Regions from separate parts of the Aeromicrobium senzhongii genome, predicted to be linked through region 2. Evidence: predicted binding sites of a transcription regulator. Region 2 holds the regulator's gene; each other region holds the start of a gene.
The links. The regulator HrcA, encoded in region 2, represses chaperone genes, less so after heat shock. The targets are predictions, from matches to a motif close to TTGGCACTCGNNNNNNNCGAGTGCCAA.

Region 1 (5,056 bases), 1.4 Mb from region 2:
GACACGGTGCAGGGTTGGGGCGTGGCACTGGAGCCCGAGGCCGTCGCTGCGCTCGACGCGGGACGTGCCCTCGCCGGCCCCACGGCCGCCGTCCGCAACGGTCGCCTCGCCGCAACGCTCGAGGACGTCGACGCCGAGGAGTCCGACTCGGGGACACCGCTGGTCATTCCCGCGGTGCCTGCCGACCTCGAGGGTGAACCGGTGCCCGACGGGGTCAGGAGCCCGCTCGCGCGCGTCGTCATCCCGCCGGACCTGGCCCGGTCGCTCGGCCTGGACTTCGTGGCCACGTCCGCCGTCGTCGATCGCCGCGGTCCGGCGCCCTCCGACGACCAGCTGACGGCGCTGGAGAAGGTGCCCGGCGTCAGCGTCGAGGTCCAGCAGGAGGCCCGCTTCGCGAGCTACCACCTGATCTTCGCCCTGCTCACGCTCCTGGGCGTGGGTGTCGTCGGCCTTTCCACCGCGACCGCCGTCGCGCTGGCCCGGCTGGACGGGCGCGAGGACGCCGCGACCCTCGTCTCCGTCGGCGCTCGCCCGTCGACAACACGGTGGAGCGCTGCGGCCGCCGCCCTGCTGATCGGCGGGCTCGGGAGCATGCTGGGCCTGCTCGTCGGGGTCCTGCCCGGCATGCGGGCTGCGACGTCGATGACCGGTGGCTACGGCGAGGCGTTCGTCGCCATCCCGTGGGCCCTGCTGGCCACGGTCGGCATCGTCATTCCCCTCGTGGTCGCGGGCGTCGCCTTCGCCACTGCGCCGGTGCGCAGCGAGCACGCGACCTCGAGCCTGCGCTGAACGCACGGAACCCCGGCACCGAGGTGCCGGGGTTCCGTGAGGTACAGCAGTGGACTCAGAAGCCCATGCCGCCCATGCCACCCATGTCGCCCATGTCCGGCGCGCCACCGGCGGCGGCGGGCTCGGGCTTGTCAGCGACGACAGCCTCGGTCGTCAGGAACAGCGCGGCGATGGACGCGGCGTTCTGCAGCGCCGAGCGCGTCACCTTGGCGGGGTCGATGATGCCCGAGGCGATCATGTCGACGTACTCGCCGGTGGCCGCGTTGAGGCCCTGGCCGGGCTCGAGGTTCGCGACCTTCTCGGCCACGACTCCGCCCTCGAGGCCGGCGTTGATGGCGATCTGCTTCAGCGGGGCCGACACGGCCAGGCGCACGATGTTCGCGCCGGTCGCCTCGTCACCGGTGAGCTCGAGCTTCTCGAACGCGGCCTTGCTGGCCTGGACCAGCGCGACGCCACCACCGGGGACGATGCCCTCCTCGACGGCCGCCTTCGCGTTGCGAACGGCGTCCTCGATGCGGTGCTTGCGCTCCTTGAGCTCGACCTCGGTGGCCGCGCCGACCTTGATGACGGCCACGCCGCCGGCCAGCTTGGCGAGGCGCTCCTGGAGCTTCTCGCGGTCGTAGTCCGAGTCGCTGTTCTCGATCTCGGCCTTGATCTGGGCCACGCGACCGGCGATCTGGGCCTCGTCGCCGCCACCCTCGACGATGGTGGTCTCGTCCTTGGACGTGACGACCTTGCGCGCCGTGCCCAGCAGGGTCAGATCGGCGTTCTCGAGCTTGAGGCCGACCTCCTCGCTGATGACCTCGCCACCGGTGAGGATCGCGATGTCGGTCAGCATCGCCTTGCGGCGGTCACCGAAGCCGGGGGCCTTGATGGCGACCGACTTGAAGGTGCCCTTGAGCTTGTTGACGATGAGCGTGGCCAGAGCCTCGCCCTCGACGTCCTCGGCGATGATCGCCAGCGGCTTGCCGGTCTGCATGACCTTCTCCAGCACCGGGACCATGTCCTTCACGGTGCTGATCTTGCTGTTGACGATCAGGATGTACGGATCCTCGAGGACCGTCTCCATGCGCTCGGGATCGGTGACGAAGTAGCCCGACAGGTGACCCTTGTCGAACCGCATGCCCTCGGTCAGCTCGAGGTCGAGGCCGAACGTGTTCGACTCCTCGACCGTGATGACGCCTTCCTTGCCGACCTTGTCCATGGCCTCGGCGATGATCTCGCCGACCGTCGGGTCGGCGGCCGAGATGGACGCGGTGGAGGCGATCTGCTCCTTGGTCTCGACGTCCTTGGCCATGTCGAGCAGCTGGGCGCTGATGGCCTCGACGGCGGTCTCGATGCCCTTCTTCAGGCCCATCGGGTTGGCGCCGGCGGCCACGTTGCGCAGACCCTCGCGCACGAGCGCCTGGGCCAGGACGGTGGCCGTCGTGGTGCCGTCGCCGGCGACGTCGTCAGTCTTCTTGGCGACTTCCTTGACGAGCTCGGCGCCGATCTTCTCGTAGGGGTCCTCGAGCTCGATCTCCTTGGCGATGGAGACGCCGTCGTTCGTGATCGTGGGGGCTCCCCACTTCTTCTCGAGGACGACGTTGCGGCCCTTCGGGCCGAGGGTGACCTTCACGGCGTCGGCGAGCTGGTTCATGCCGCGCTCGAGCCCGCGCCGGGCTTCTTCGTTGAATGCGATGGACTTAGCCATGGGTGCGTGTCTCCGACAATGGGTAGAAGTGGATCTAGCACTCTCACTATACGAGTGCTAATCACCACAACTCAAGCCACCCCGCACCGGGGCCGATCCAGCCCGTCAGTGCTGAGGCTGCACGTTCTCGGCCTCGCGTCCCTTCGGGCCGTCGACGACCTCGAGTTCGACGGTCTGACCGTCCTCGAGGGTCTTGAAGCCGTTGATCGCGATCTTCGACCAGTGGACGAACACGTCGTCCTGGCCGTCGACGGCGATGAAGCCGTACCCCTTGTCGGAGTTGAACCACTTGACGGTGCCATGCACCATGTGACCACCTGTTCTGCGCGAAAAGGCCCGCGGCCGGACCCACCTCCAGCGTATCGCCAGCCGTGGCCGCAGCGTGAATCGGATCCGGCGATCGGTGGCTCAGCAGCCGCCGGCGACCGCCGGGATGATCGAGATCTGCGTGCCGTCGACCGTGCGGGTGTCGAGACCGTCGGCGAAACGGACATCCTCCTCCGCCACGTACACGTTCACGAACCGGCGCAACTTGCCGTCCTCGTCGACGATCCGCGCCCGGATGCCGGGGTAGGTCGCCTCGAGCGACTCGATCACGGCGCTGAGGTTCTCGCCCTCGGCGCTGACCTGGGACTCGTCGTTCGTGTAGCTGCGCAAGATGGTGGGGATACGGACGGACACGGCCATGGGGTGCTCCTCAGAAGAAGGGGTGGGTCGGACGGATCAGGCGATGCCGGCCGCGGTGAAGGCGTCGTAGGTGGGGGCGATGGTCGCTCGCGGACCGACCGAGCCGGCGACGGCGTCGAGCGTCTTGAGGCCGTGGCCGGTGTTGATCACGACGGTCTCGAGCGACGGGTCGAGCTGCCCGGTCTCGACGAGCTTCTTCAACACGGCCACCGTGGTGCCGCCGGCGGTCTCGGTGAAGATCCCCTCCGTGCGCGCCAGCAGGACGATCGCGTCGCGGATCTGCTCGTCGTCGACCTCCTCGACGGCGCCCTGGGTGGCTCGCGCGATGTCGAGCACGTAGACGCCGTCGGCGGGGTTGCCGATCGCCAGCGACTTGGCGATCGTGTCGGGCTTGACCGGGCGGATCGCGTCGACGCCATCCTTGAAGGCGGTCGCGACGGGATTGCAGCCCCGGGCCTGCGCGCCGAAGATCCGGCAGGGCTTGTCCTCGACCAGCCCGAGCTCGACGAGCTCCCGGAAGGCCTTGTGCACCTTGGTCAGCTGCGAGCCCGACGCGACCGGGATGACCACCTGGTCCGGGAGTCGCCAGCCCAGCTGCTCGGCGATCTCGTAGCCGAGGGTCTTGGAGCCCTCGGCGTAGAACGGGCGGACGTTCACGTTGACGAACGCCCAGCCCGGGTCCTCACCGGCGATCTCACTGGCGAGCTTGTTGACGTCGTCGTACGTGCCGTCGACGGCCACGAGGTTGTCGGTGAAGATCGCCGAGTTGACCTGCTTGGGCGTCTCGAGGTCGCTCGGGATGAACACGACGGTGCGGATGCCGGCGCGGGCCCCGGCCGCGGCGACCGCGTTCGCCAGGTTGCCGGTGGACGGGCAGGCGAAGACCTTGCTGCCGAACTCGCGCGCGGCACTCAGCGCACAGGCCACGACGCGGTCCTTGAAGGAGTTGGTCGGGTTGGTGCTGTCGTCCTTGACCCACAGTCGCGTCAGGCCCAGCTCGGCGGCGAGGTTGCGCGCGTCGAGCAGCCGGGTGAAGCCGGGCTCGAGGTTGGGGCTGGTCTCGATGTCGTCCGGCACGGGCAGCAGCGCCTTGTAGCGCCAGATGTTCGCGGGCCCGGCCTCGATCTGCTCGCGGGTGACGGTGCCGAACTCGTAGCCGATCTCGAGCGGACCGAAGCACTCGTAACAGGCGTAGTGCGGGCCGAGCTCGCGCGTCGCTCCGCACTCGCGGCACTTCAGGCACGTCGCCTTGCCGAAGGCGCCCTCACGCAGGGGGGTGGTGGTCTGGTCCGGGGTCGTGACGCTCACGAAGGCTCCATTCATCTCTCCGGGCCGGCGTTCGGCCACGGACGGAATTAGCACCTGGCCGGTGATCGGCTGGTTGCTGGGGCTTCGTCGGGCCGTGTCCCTCTGCCCCTCGGGATGAGTGGGTTCAGCGTAGGACGGCGTCTCACGATACGTCTACTGCGTCCAAGTGATGAGACGGACGCCGTGAGGTGCAGCAGGTGCGGTGACCAGTCAGGCCGGCACGAGGGAGTCGGCCAACTCGCTCAGCCACGTCGCGACGGCGTCGGGGCCGTCGAGGACGACGTCCGCGAGCGGCACCAGCGCATCCTGCTCGGCCGAGGCCGAGCACACGAGCGTGACGTCGATGCCGTCGGCGCGCAGCGCGAGTCCCTCCTCGAAGGCGGGGAGGTCGCCGAGGTCGTCACCGGCGTACATGACGATGTGGGGCTGCGTCGGCTCGATCGCCCGGCGCAGCGCCTGGCCCTTGTCCGAGCCCGACGCACGCAACTCGATGACCTGGCGGCCCGGCTCGAGGTGCAGACCGACCTCGGCGGCGAGCGCCTCGATCTGGGGTCGCAACTCGTCGAGCAGACCCGGGGC
Region 2 (5,056 bases):
CGTCGCGCACCTCGCCGAGGATCTGCTGCACGATGCGCAGGCCGCTCGTGGCGCCACCGGGCAGGTCGACCTGCGTGACGTCGCCGGTGACGACCATCTTGGAGCCGAAGCCCAGACGGGTCAGGAACATCTTCATCTGCTCGGCGGTGGTGTTCTGCGCCTCGTCGAGGATGATGAACGCGTCGTTGAGCGTGCGGCCGCGCATGTACGCCAGCGGCGCGACCTCGATGACGCCCGACGTCAGCAGCTTGGGGATCGTCTCGGGATCGAGCATGTCGTGCAGCGCGTCGTAGAGCGGACGCAGGTACGGGTCGATCTTCTCGCTGAGCGTGCCGGGCAGGTAGCCCAGCCGCTCGCCGGCCTCGACCGCGGGCCGGGTCAAGATGATGCGGGTGACCTCCTTGGCCTGCAGCGCCTGCACGGCCTTGGCCATCGCGAGGTAGGTCTTGCCGGTGCCGGCGGGCCCGATGCCGAACACGATGGTGTGCTCGTCGATCGCGTCGACGTACTTCTTCTGGTTGAGCGTCTTGGGACGGATCGTGCGGCCCCGGCTCGACAGGATGTTGTGGCTCAGCACGTCGGCGGGGCGCTCCTGCGTCTCGGTGCGCAGCATGGTGATGCTGCGCTCGACGGTCTCGGCGTTGAGCGCCTGACCCGTGCGCAGGATCGTCACGAGCTCGTCGAGGAGACGCTCGACGAGCGCCATCTCGGCGGGCTCGCCGATGAGGGTGACCTCGTTGCCACGGGCATGGATCTTCGCCTCGAAGGCGGACTCCATCAGACGCAGGAACTCGTCGGCCGGACCGAACAGGGAGACCAGGGGGACGGAGGCGGGGATCGTGACCGTGTGCCGGGCCTCGGAGATGTCTTGTGTCATACCCCTCCAGTCTACGGTTCGGACGCAGTCGACGCAGCCACGTCGGCTCAGGCCAGGAAGAGCTTGGAGACGTCGACCCCGGCCAGCACGTGGGCATGGGCGTGGAAGACGGTCTGGCCGGCGTTCGCACCGGTGTTGAAGACCAGGTTGTAGTCCTCGTACCCCTCCTGCGCCGCGATGGCCCGCGTCTGGGCCAGCAGCTCGGCGGCGATCGCCGGCTCGGCCTGCGCGAGCGCGGCGGCGTCGCGCTGGTGGACCTTCGGCACGACCAGCACGTGCACGGGCGCCTTGGGGTTGATGTCGCGGAACGCCAGCGTGTGCTCGCTCTCGGCGACGACGTCGGCCGGGATCTCGCCCGCGACGATCTTGCAGAAGATGCATTCAGCAGCCATGCGCCGACTCTAGCGACCTCCCGAGATTTGCTCCGCAACTGACCTTTCAGGAGCTCTGAAAGGTCAGTTTGGGAGCAAATCTCGGGGCGGGGAGGTCACTTGAAGGCGTCGCGCAGGCGACTGAAGACGCCGCGGGAGCTGTGGCTGACGACCGGGTCGATGTGCTCTTCCTGGCGCGCGGTGGCGAGCTGCTCGAGCAGGTCACGCTGCGCGGCGTCGAGGTCGCGCGGCGTCTCGACGACGACCTGGACCGTGAGGTCGCCGCGACCCGAGCCGCGCAGCCGCGGGACCCCGAAGCCACGGGTGACGATCGTCTCACCGGACTGGGTGCCCGCGGGCACGTCGATCGCGACGGACTTCTCGAGGTCGGGGAGGTCCTCACGCTCGGCGTCGAGCGTCGGCAGGTCGATCCGCGTGCCCAGCGCCGCAGCGGTCATCGGAACGGTGACCTGGCAGACCAGCGCGTCGCCCTGGCGGGTGAAGACGGGGTGGTGCGCGACCTTGATCTCGATGTAGAGGTCGCCGGCCGGTCCGCCACCGGCGCCGACCTCGCCCTCGCCGGCCAGCTGGATCCGGTTCCCGTCGTCGACACCGGCCGGCACGGTGACCTGCAGGCTCCGACGCGACCGCACGCGACCCTCGCCGCCGCACTCGCGGCACGGGTCGGGGATGACGGTGCCGTAGCCGTGGCACGTGGGGCACGGACGCGAGGTGCGGATGTCGCCGAGCAGCGAGCGCTGCACGTGGTGGACGCTGCCGTGTCCGTGGCACGTCCCGCACGCGACCGGCTCGGAGCCCTCGTTCGCACCGGAGCCGTCGCAGACCTCGCACGTGACGGCCGTGTCGACCTTGATCTCACGCGTGACGCCGAACGCCGCCTCGGCGAGGCTGACCGAGAGGCGCAACAGCGCGTCCTGACCGCGCTGGACCCGGGACCGCGGACCACGCGACGACGTCTGCCCGAAGAACGCGTCCATGATGTCGTCGAAGCTGAAGCCCTGGCCGAAGCCGCCGCCCATCCCGCCGCCGGACAGCGGGTCGCCGCCGCGGTCGTAGACGGACCGCTTCTGCGGGTCCGACAGCACCTCGTAGGCCGTCGTGACCTCCTTGAAGCGCTCGGACGCATCGGGAGCGTCGTTGACGTCCGGGTGCAGCTGGCGCGCCAGCCGGCGGTACGCCTTCTTCAGCTCCTCGGGGGTGGCCTCGCGGGAGACGCCGAGCAGTTCGTAGTAGTCCAAGATCTCTTCTCTTTCGCAGTCAGTCGCGAGGTGGGCGCTCAGCCGTCGGCGAGGATGCGGCCGACGTAACGGGCGACGGCGCCGACGGCGGCCATCGTGGCGGGATAGTCCATGCGGGTCGGTCCCATCGTGCCCAACTGGGCGTAGGACTCGCCATCGGGGCCGTACGTGCTGGCGACGACGGCCGTCCCGGACAGGTCGTCGCGGCCCGTCTCGCGACCGATGCGCACGTGGGGACCGGTCGTGGCCTCGCCGAGCAGACGCAGCAGGACGACCTGCTCCTCCATCGCCTCCAGCACGGGCCGGATGGCGGTGTCGAAGTCGGCGCCGAACCGGGCCAAGTTCGCGGTGCCGCCGACGGCGACCCGCTCGTCGGACCGCTCGTTGGAGAACGTGTTGGCCAGGGTCGTGACGATCGAGGACACGACCGGGCGGTCGTCGACGTCGAACGTGTCGATGAGGTCGGCCAGGTGCAGGGAGGCCTGCGGCAGCCGCTCGCCCAAGGTGGCGCGCACGATGCGCGACTTCAGGTCGGCGAGCAGCTGGTCGCCCGGGGTCTGGACCAGCTCGACGATGCGCTGCTCGACGCGACCGCTGCTGGTGATGACGACGATGAGGACGCGCGAGCCCTCGAGGGCCACGAGCTCGACGTGGCGCACGGTCGAGCGGGTCAGCGACGGGTACTGCACGATCGCGACCTGGTTGGTCAGCTGGGCCAGGATCTTGACGCTGCGCATGACGATGTCGTCCACGTCGATGGCGCCGGACAGGAAGGTCTCGATCGCGCGGCGCTCGGCGACGGAGAGTGCCTTCACCTCGGCCAGCCGGTCGACGAACATCCGGTAACCCTTGTCGGTCGGGATGCGGCCGGCGCTGGTGTGCGGAGCGGTGAGGTACCCCTCGTCCTCCAGGGCGGCCATGTCGTTGCGGATCGTGGCGGACGAGACGCCGAGGCGGTGGCGCTCGACCAAGGCCTTCGATCCGACCGGCTCCTGCGTCGCGACGTAGTCCTCGACGATCGCACGCAGGACGTTGAGACGGCGGTCCTCGATCACGCTGTCACCTCCACACTGCTGGCACTCGACCCGGGTCAGTGCCAGTCTACCGGCGAGTCACACGGCGGTGCGCCTGCACGAACCCCTCGCCGACATGGCAATCTGTCGGGGTGAGTGAGGTGTCCGTGCGCGACGACGGTTCGATCGAGGTCGTCGACGCCGATGAGGTCCTGATCTACACCCCCTATGCCGTCACGGCGCCCGACGGCACCACCGTCGAGCACGAGTCCCGTGGCGGGACGATGGCCTCGGTGTGGGCCACGTCCGTGGGCGAGACGTTCGTCGAGGTCTCCCACTTGGGCCACGGTCCCGCCGGTGGCGAGCTGGTGATGGTCGTGACGCGTCCGGGCCACTCCCCCGACGTCGCCCTCGGCGCCCTGGTCACCGACGAGGTCCCCGACACCGTTCCGGACTCCTGGCCCGCCGCCGTCGACCTGGCGATCGGCCTGATCGTCGACGACACCCTCGACAGCGGGTCCAAGGACGACATCGAGGCGTTCCACCAGCGACTGCTCGGCGTGTGGTTCGGGCATGGCTGACCGGTACGGCTCCGACGTCCTGTCCGGCGACTGGCGCAAGCCCAAGCGGGGCCGCTCGACCGAGCTGGCCGCCGACCTCGGTCTCGTCGTCGAGGAGGCCTCCAGCGGCTTCGTCGGCGAGATCACGCGCGTCGAGCGCGACCTGGGCACCGTCGAGCTGGAGGACCGCCGGCTGCGCCGCAAGGTCTTCCCGCTGGGGCCTGGCTTCCTGATGGAGGGCAAGCCCGTCGTCCTGGTCGCGCCGACCCCGAAGGCCGCCACCGCGCCCACCCGCACCGCCTCGGGATCGCGCCTGGCCGCCGACACCCGCGCCAAGGTGGCACTGCCCAGCCGCATCTTCGTCGAGGGTCGCCACGACGCCGAGCTCGTCGAGAAGGTGTGGGGCGACGACCTGCGCGCCGAGGGCGTCGCGGTCGAGTACCTCGGCGGGATCGACGACCTGGCCGCGATCGTGCGCGACTTCCAGCCCACCGCGAAGCGGCGCCTCGGCGTCCTGGTCGACCACCTCGTGCCCGGCTCGAAGGAGCAGCGTCTCGCCGACGAGGTCAAGCACGTGCCGCACCTGCTGGTGGTCGGCCACCCCTACGTCGACGTGTGGCAGTCGGTGAAGCCGCAGCGCCTCGGGATGGAGGCGTGGCCCACGATCCCGCGCCACGTCGAGTGGAAGAAGGGCGTCTGCGCCCACCTCGGCTGGCCCCACGCCGAGCAGGCCGACATCGCCCGGGCCTGGAAGGCGATCCTCGGACGCGTCGACTCCTGGACCGACCTCGAGCCCGCCTTCCTCGGCCGGGTCGAGGAGCTCATCGACTTCGTCACCCAGCCGGCGTAGGGCTCAGTCCACCGCGTCGCGGATCAGCGGACCCGTCATGCAGTGGCCGCCACCGCGGCCGCGCCCCAACTCGGCGCCGACGATCTCGATGACCTCGAGCCCGGCCTGGCGCAGCAGCGAGTTGGT
Region 3 (5,056 bases), 380 kb from region 2:
CCTGGTCGCCGCCGCCGTCGATGATCGTCGTGTCGTCCTTGGTGACGACGACGCGACGGGCGGTGCCCAGCACCTCGAGGCCGACCTGGTCGAGCTTGAGGCCGACGTCGGTGGTGACGACGGTCGCGCCGGTCAGGGTCGCGATGTCCTGCAGCATCGCCTTGCGGCGATCACCGAAGGCCGGAGCCTTGACCGCGACGGACGTGAACGTGCCGCGGATCTTGTTCACCACGATCGTGGACAGGGCCTCGCCCTCGATGTCCTCGGCGATGATGAACAGGCTCTTGCCCGACTGGACGACCTTCTCCAGCAGCGGCAGGAGGTCGGCCACGGCCGAGATCTTGCCCTGGTTGACGAGGATGTAGGGATCGTCGAGGACGGCCTCCATGCGCTCGGTGTCGGTCACCATGTACGGGGACAGGTAGCCCTTGTCGAACTGCATGCCCTCGGTGAACTCGAGGTCGGTGCCCATGGTGTTGGACTCCTCGACGGTGATGACACCGTCCTTGCCGACCTTGTCGAAGGCCTCGGCGATGAGCTCGCCGATCACCGAGTCACGGCTCGAGACCGTGGCGACGGCGGACATGTCGGCCACCGAGTCGATCACGCGAGCACGCTCGTGCAGCTCGGCGGTGACGGCCTCGACGGCCTTCTCGATGCCCTTCTTCAGGCCGACCGGGTTCGCGCCGGCCGCGACGTGGCGCAGGCCCTCGTGGACCATGGCCTGGGCCAGGACCGTGGCGGTCGTGGTGCCGTCACCGGCGACGTCGTTCGTCTTGGTGGCGACTTCCTTGGCCAGCTGCGCGCCGAGGTTCTCGAACGGGTCGTCCAGCTCGATCTCACGCGCGACGGACACGCCGTCGTTCGTGATCGTGGGGGCGCCCCACTTCTTGTCGAGGACGACGTAACGGCCCTTGGGGCCGAGGGTCACCTTGACGGTGTCGGCAAGCTTGTCGACACCACGTTCGAGGGCGCGGCGTGCGCCCTCGTCGAATTCCAGAATCTTGGGCATGAGTGCTCCCTGAAGAGGTTGGGCGGGTGGACTCAGGCGATGACGGCGAGAACGTCACGGGCGTTGAGGATGAGGAACTCCTCGCCGCCGTGCTTGACCTCGGTGCCGCCGTACTTGCTGAAGAGGACCTTGTCGCCGACGGCAACGTCGACGGGGATGCGCTCGCCGCTGTCGCTGACGCGACCGGGGCCCACGGCCACGACCTCGCCCTCCTGCGGCTTCTCCTTGGCGGTGTCGGGGATGACGAGACCCGACGCGGTGGTCTGCTCGGCCTCTCCGGCCTTGATGACGATGCGATCTTCGAGCGGCTTGATGGTGACCGACACTGGTCGACCTCCCCTTTCGGATGAGTAACGTTCGGGTTGGCACTCACCCGGGGGGAGTGCCAGACCTCAGCGTAGCACCGGCTGGCACTCACCCCAACGGAGTGCCAAGCACCCGGAGCGCGACGGGGGCCGGGCCTCGGCCCGGCCCCCCGCCGGTCTCAGCCCTTGGCCCGGATCGTGCGCAGGTTGAGCACCCGGTATCCGGCGTCGAACTCGAGGTCCTTGCTGAAGTAGTCCGCCGTCGACCACAGCAGCGGAACGACGTCGTGGCGCTTCAGCAGGGACTCCTCGGCCTCCGACCACGTGGCGCAGCGCTGGTCGCCGTCCTCACCGGCCACGCGCTCGACCAGGGCGTCGTACTGCTCGTTCTTGATGCGCCCGTAGTTGTACGAGCCACCTTCACCGAGGTTCGAGCTGGTCTTGGTCACCATCGGGAACGGACTGCGTGCCTCCGAGATCATCGGGAAGACCACGAGGTCCCACGGCTCCCGCTCCTCGTAGACGATGGCGACCAACTGCGCCAGGCTGCCGTTCTTGACCTCGACGTCGATGCCAATGTCGCGCAGCGCCTCGGCGAGGTACTCCGGACCGGAGTTCTGCGACTCCATGCCGACGACGATCACCGACAGCGTCTTGCCGCCGGGACCATAGCCGGCGTCAGCCAGAGCAGCCTTCGCCGCGGCGGCGTCGAACGGCAGCGTGTGCTGCTCGTTCGTCTCGTCGTAGCACTCCATCGTCGGCGAGAGCATCGTCCTGATCGGGTCGGCGACACCGAACGATGCGGCCTTCGCATAGCCCTCGGCGTCGACCGCCTGCGCGATGATGCGCCGCACCTGCGGATCGGCGCCGGGGCGACCCGGGCGCTGGTTGAACATGAGCGACTCGGTGCCGTTGGCCCGGCCCTTGATCGGCGCGTGCTCCTTCGTCAGTCGCGCGGCGTCCCTGCCGACGATCGAGACGATGTCCGCCGCGTCGGTCTCGAAGAGGTTGGCACGCGTGGAGTCGGCGGTCACGATCTTCATCGTGATGCGCTCCGGCAGCGAGGCGTCCTCCTCGACCGCCGGGGAGTCCCACCGCTCGAGGACGTAGGAGTCGCCGCGGGTGCTGGACGCCAACCGGTACGGCCCCGAGCCCGCCGGCACCGTCGCGAGCTTCTCGGTGTCCGCCAGACCGGACGGGCAGACGATGAAGGCACTGCGCAGGCCGTCGAGCATGTCGATGTGCGGGCCCTTGAGCTCGATGGCCAGCGTGTGGGCCTCGTCATCGGCCACGACCGACTTCACGCCCGCCGCGCCGAACATGCGGCCCGTCAGGACCGAGCCCGTCGAGGGGTCGGCGAGGCGCTCGATCGACGCCGCGACGTCCGAGGGCTTCAGCGGCGATCCGTCGCTGCAGGTCAGGTTCTCCTTGATGACGAACTCGGCGCGCGTGGGCGTGTTCTTCCAGCTCGACGCGATCGCCGGGACGTACTCCCCGGACTTCAGGTCGATGCGGATCAACGTGTCGTAGAGCGCCTCGTAGACCTGGCTCGCGCCGTTCTCATAGGCGCTCAGGGCCGGGTCGAAGGTGTCGACGTCGTTCCGTACGGCGAGGGTGATGTCCTTCGGGGCCTCGCCGGCGGCGACGTCCGTCGTGTCTCCACCGCCGCTGCACGCCGCCAGGGTGACGGCGGCGAGCGCCGCCGCCAGTGCCGACGAAATGGTCTTCTGGTGCACGGCATGTCCTTCGGTCGTGTGATCTGGGTCTCACCGCATTCTGGGGGTCGTCCCCCGATTTAGTCAAACATGAATTCAACTTTGATTTAGCCCGGACAGAGGCACGTCGCGCCGAGGGTCCACGCAGCACCCGGCCGACCGACGACCCGCCCCCACTACGATGGATGGCCCCTGGTGCCCGTCCATCGACGCGGCACCGGACCATGCGGCGCCGCCCCCGGGTCGCGCGCCCCTGAACCCGGGCCTGCGTGGCCGGAGAGGAAGACTTGACCCAGAGCGTCGCGATCATCGGAGCAGGACCCAGCGGGATGGCCCAACTGAGGGCCTTCGAATCGGCGGCGCGAGCCGGCGGCGAGATCCCCGAAATCGTCTGTTACGAGAAGCAAGCCGACTGGGGCGGGCAGTGGAACTACACCTGGCGGACCGGCCTGGACGAGCACGGCGAGCCGGTCCACTCGAGCATGTATCGCCACCTGTGGTCGAACGGCCCGAAGGAGGCCCTCGAGTTCGCCGAGTACACCTTCGACGACCACTTCGGCCGGCCGATCTCGTCGTACCCGCCTCGCGAGGTGCTCTGGGACTACATCAACGGCCGCGCCGAGAACAGCGGAGTGAAGAAGTACGTCCAATTCTCCACCGTCGTGCGCTGGGTCGACTTCGATCCGCAGACCGAGCGGTTCACCGTCACCGTCGAGGACCTCGAGACCGGCACCACGTCCGCGCGGGAGTTCGACCACGTCGTCGTGGGCTCGGGTCACTTCAGCACCCCGAACACGCCGTACTTCACCGGCATCGAGACGTTCCCCGGTCGCCTCTGCCACGCGCACGACTTCCGCGGCGCCGAAGGACTCGCCGGCCAGGACGTCCTGCTGATCGGCGCCAGCTACTCGGCCGAGGACATCGGCGTGCAGTCGTTCAAGATGGGCGCCCGGTCCGTCACCTTCAGCTATCGCACCGCGCCGATGGGGTTCGACTGGCCCGAGGGCATGGAGGAGCTGCCGCTCGTCGAGCGGTTCGACGGCTCGGTCGTGCACTTCTCCAACGGTGAGACGCGGCGCTTCGACGCCGTCGTGCTGTGCACCGGCTACCTGCACCACTACCCGTTCCTGCCGTCGGACCTCGCCCTGGACTCGCCGAACTGCCTGTACCCGGACCACCTGTACCGCGGCGTGGTCTCCGAGGCGAACGACCGGCTGTTCTACCTCGGCGCCCAGGACCAGTGGTTCACGTTCAACATGTTCGACGCGCAGGCCTGGTACGTCCGCGACGTGATCATGGGCCGGATCGCCCTGCCGGATGCTGCCGAGCAGCGGCGCGACATCGACGCGTGGCGCGAGCGCTTCGCGTCCCTGCAGACCGCCGGCGACGAGATCCGGTTCCAGGCCGACTACATCCGCGACCTGATCGACCTGACGGACTACCCCGCGTTCGACCTGGACCGCGTGGTCGAGATCTTCCTCGCATGGAAGGCGGACAAGCAGGAGGACGTCCTCACCTACCGGGACAAGGTCTACCCCTCCGTCCTCACCGGCACGATGGCCTCGGTCCATCACACTCCGTGGCTGCAGGAGCTGGACGACAGCCTCGAGCGCTACCTGTCCGATCCCGTCGACGACGAGGTCGCCACGTTGGTCACCGAGGAGGAGGACCGGGCCGCGACGACCTGAGGGCCGGACGCGGGGACAATGTGACCCATGGACCTGGCGACCTTCGAGTCACTGCTCGACGACGAGGGCCAGGTCCTGTTGGGGCACATCGCCGAGCGCTCGGGCTCCGAGTCCGATCTGGCGCTCGGCACCCGGCTGCGTCGTGACCACCCTGCGGAGCTGGTCGCCGCCGCCATGTCGCAGCACGCACTGCGGCGGCGAGCGACGGCGAAGTTCGGCGAGGATGCCGCGCGGATGTACTTCACGCCGGACGCCCTCGAGCAGTCCACCCGTTCTCCCGTCGCCGCGCACCGGGCCGCCCGCCTGGTCGAGCTCGGCGGCACGCGCGTCATCGAT

Region 1: a site for HrcA is predicted at 2,517-2,543, ahead of groL (chaperonin GroEL). Genes of this name have one in related genera too.
Region 3: a site for HrcA is predicted at 1,420-1,446, ahead of groES (co-chaperone GroES). Genes of this name have one in related genera too.

Annotation. Positions count from the first base shown of each region.
Region 1 is NZ_CP060587.1:2,674,870-2,679,925, forward strand. It holds gene H9L21_RS13170 (hypothetical protein) at 1-789, shown strand, start outside; gene groL (chaperonin GroEL) at 845-2,482, opposite strand; gene H9L21_RS13180 (cold-shock protein) at 2,588-2,791, opposite strand; gene H9L21_RS13185 (MoaD/ThiS family protein) at 2,891-3,169, opposite strand; gene thrC (threonine synthase) at 3,206-4,477, opposite strand; SAM riboswitch class I at 4,486-4,598, opposite strand; gene otsB (trehalose-phosphatase) at 4,688-5,056, opposite strand, start outside.
Region 2 is NZ_CP060587.1:975,559-980,614, reverse strand. It holds gene H9L21_RS04985 (PhoH family protein) at 1-877, opposite strand, end outside; gene H9L21_RS04980 (HIT domain-containing protein) at 925-1,269, opposite strand; gene dnaJ (molecular chaperone DnaJ) at 1,365-2,507, opposite strand; gene hrcA (heat-inducible transcriptional repressor HrcA) at 2,546-3,562, opposite strand; gene H9L21_RS04965 (hypothetical protein) at 3,673-4,101, shown strand; gene H9L21_RS04960 (DUF3097 domain-containing protein) at 4,094-4,930, shown strand; gene H9L21_RS04955 (arginine deiminase) at 4,934-5,056, opposite strand, start outside.
Region 3 is NZ_CP060587.1:598,098-603,153, reverse strand. It holds gene groL (chaperonin GroEL) at 1-1,012, opposite strand, end outside; gene groES (co-chaperone GroES) at 1,045-1,338, opposite strand; gene H9L21_RS03035 (ABC transporter substrate-binding protein) at 1,497-3,053, opposite strand; gene H9L21_RS03030 (trimethylamine monooxygenase) at 3,320-4,720, shown strand; gene H9L21_RS03025 (THUMP-like domain-containing protein) at 4,748-5,056, shown strand, end outside.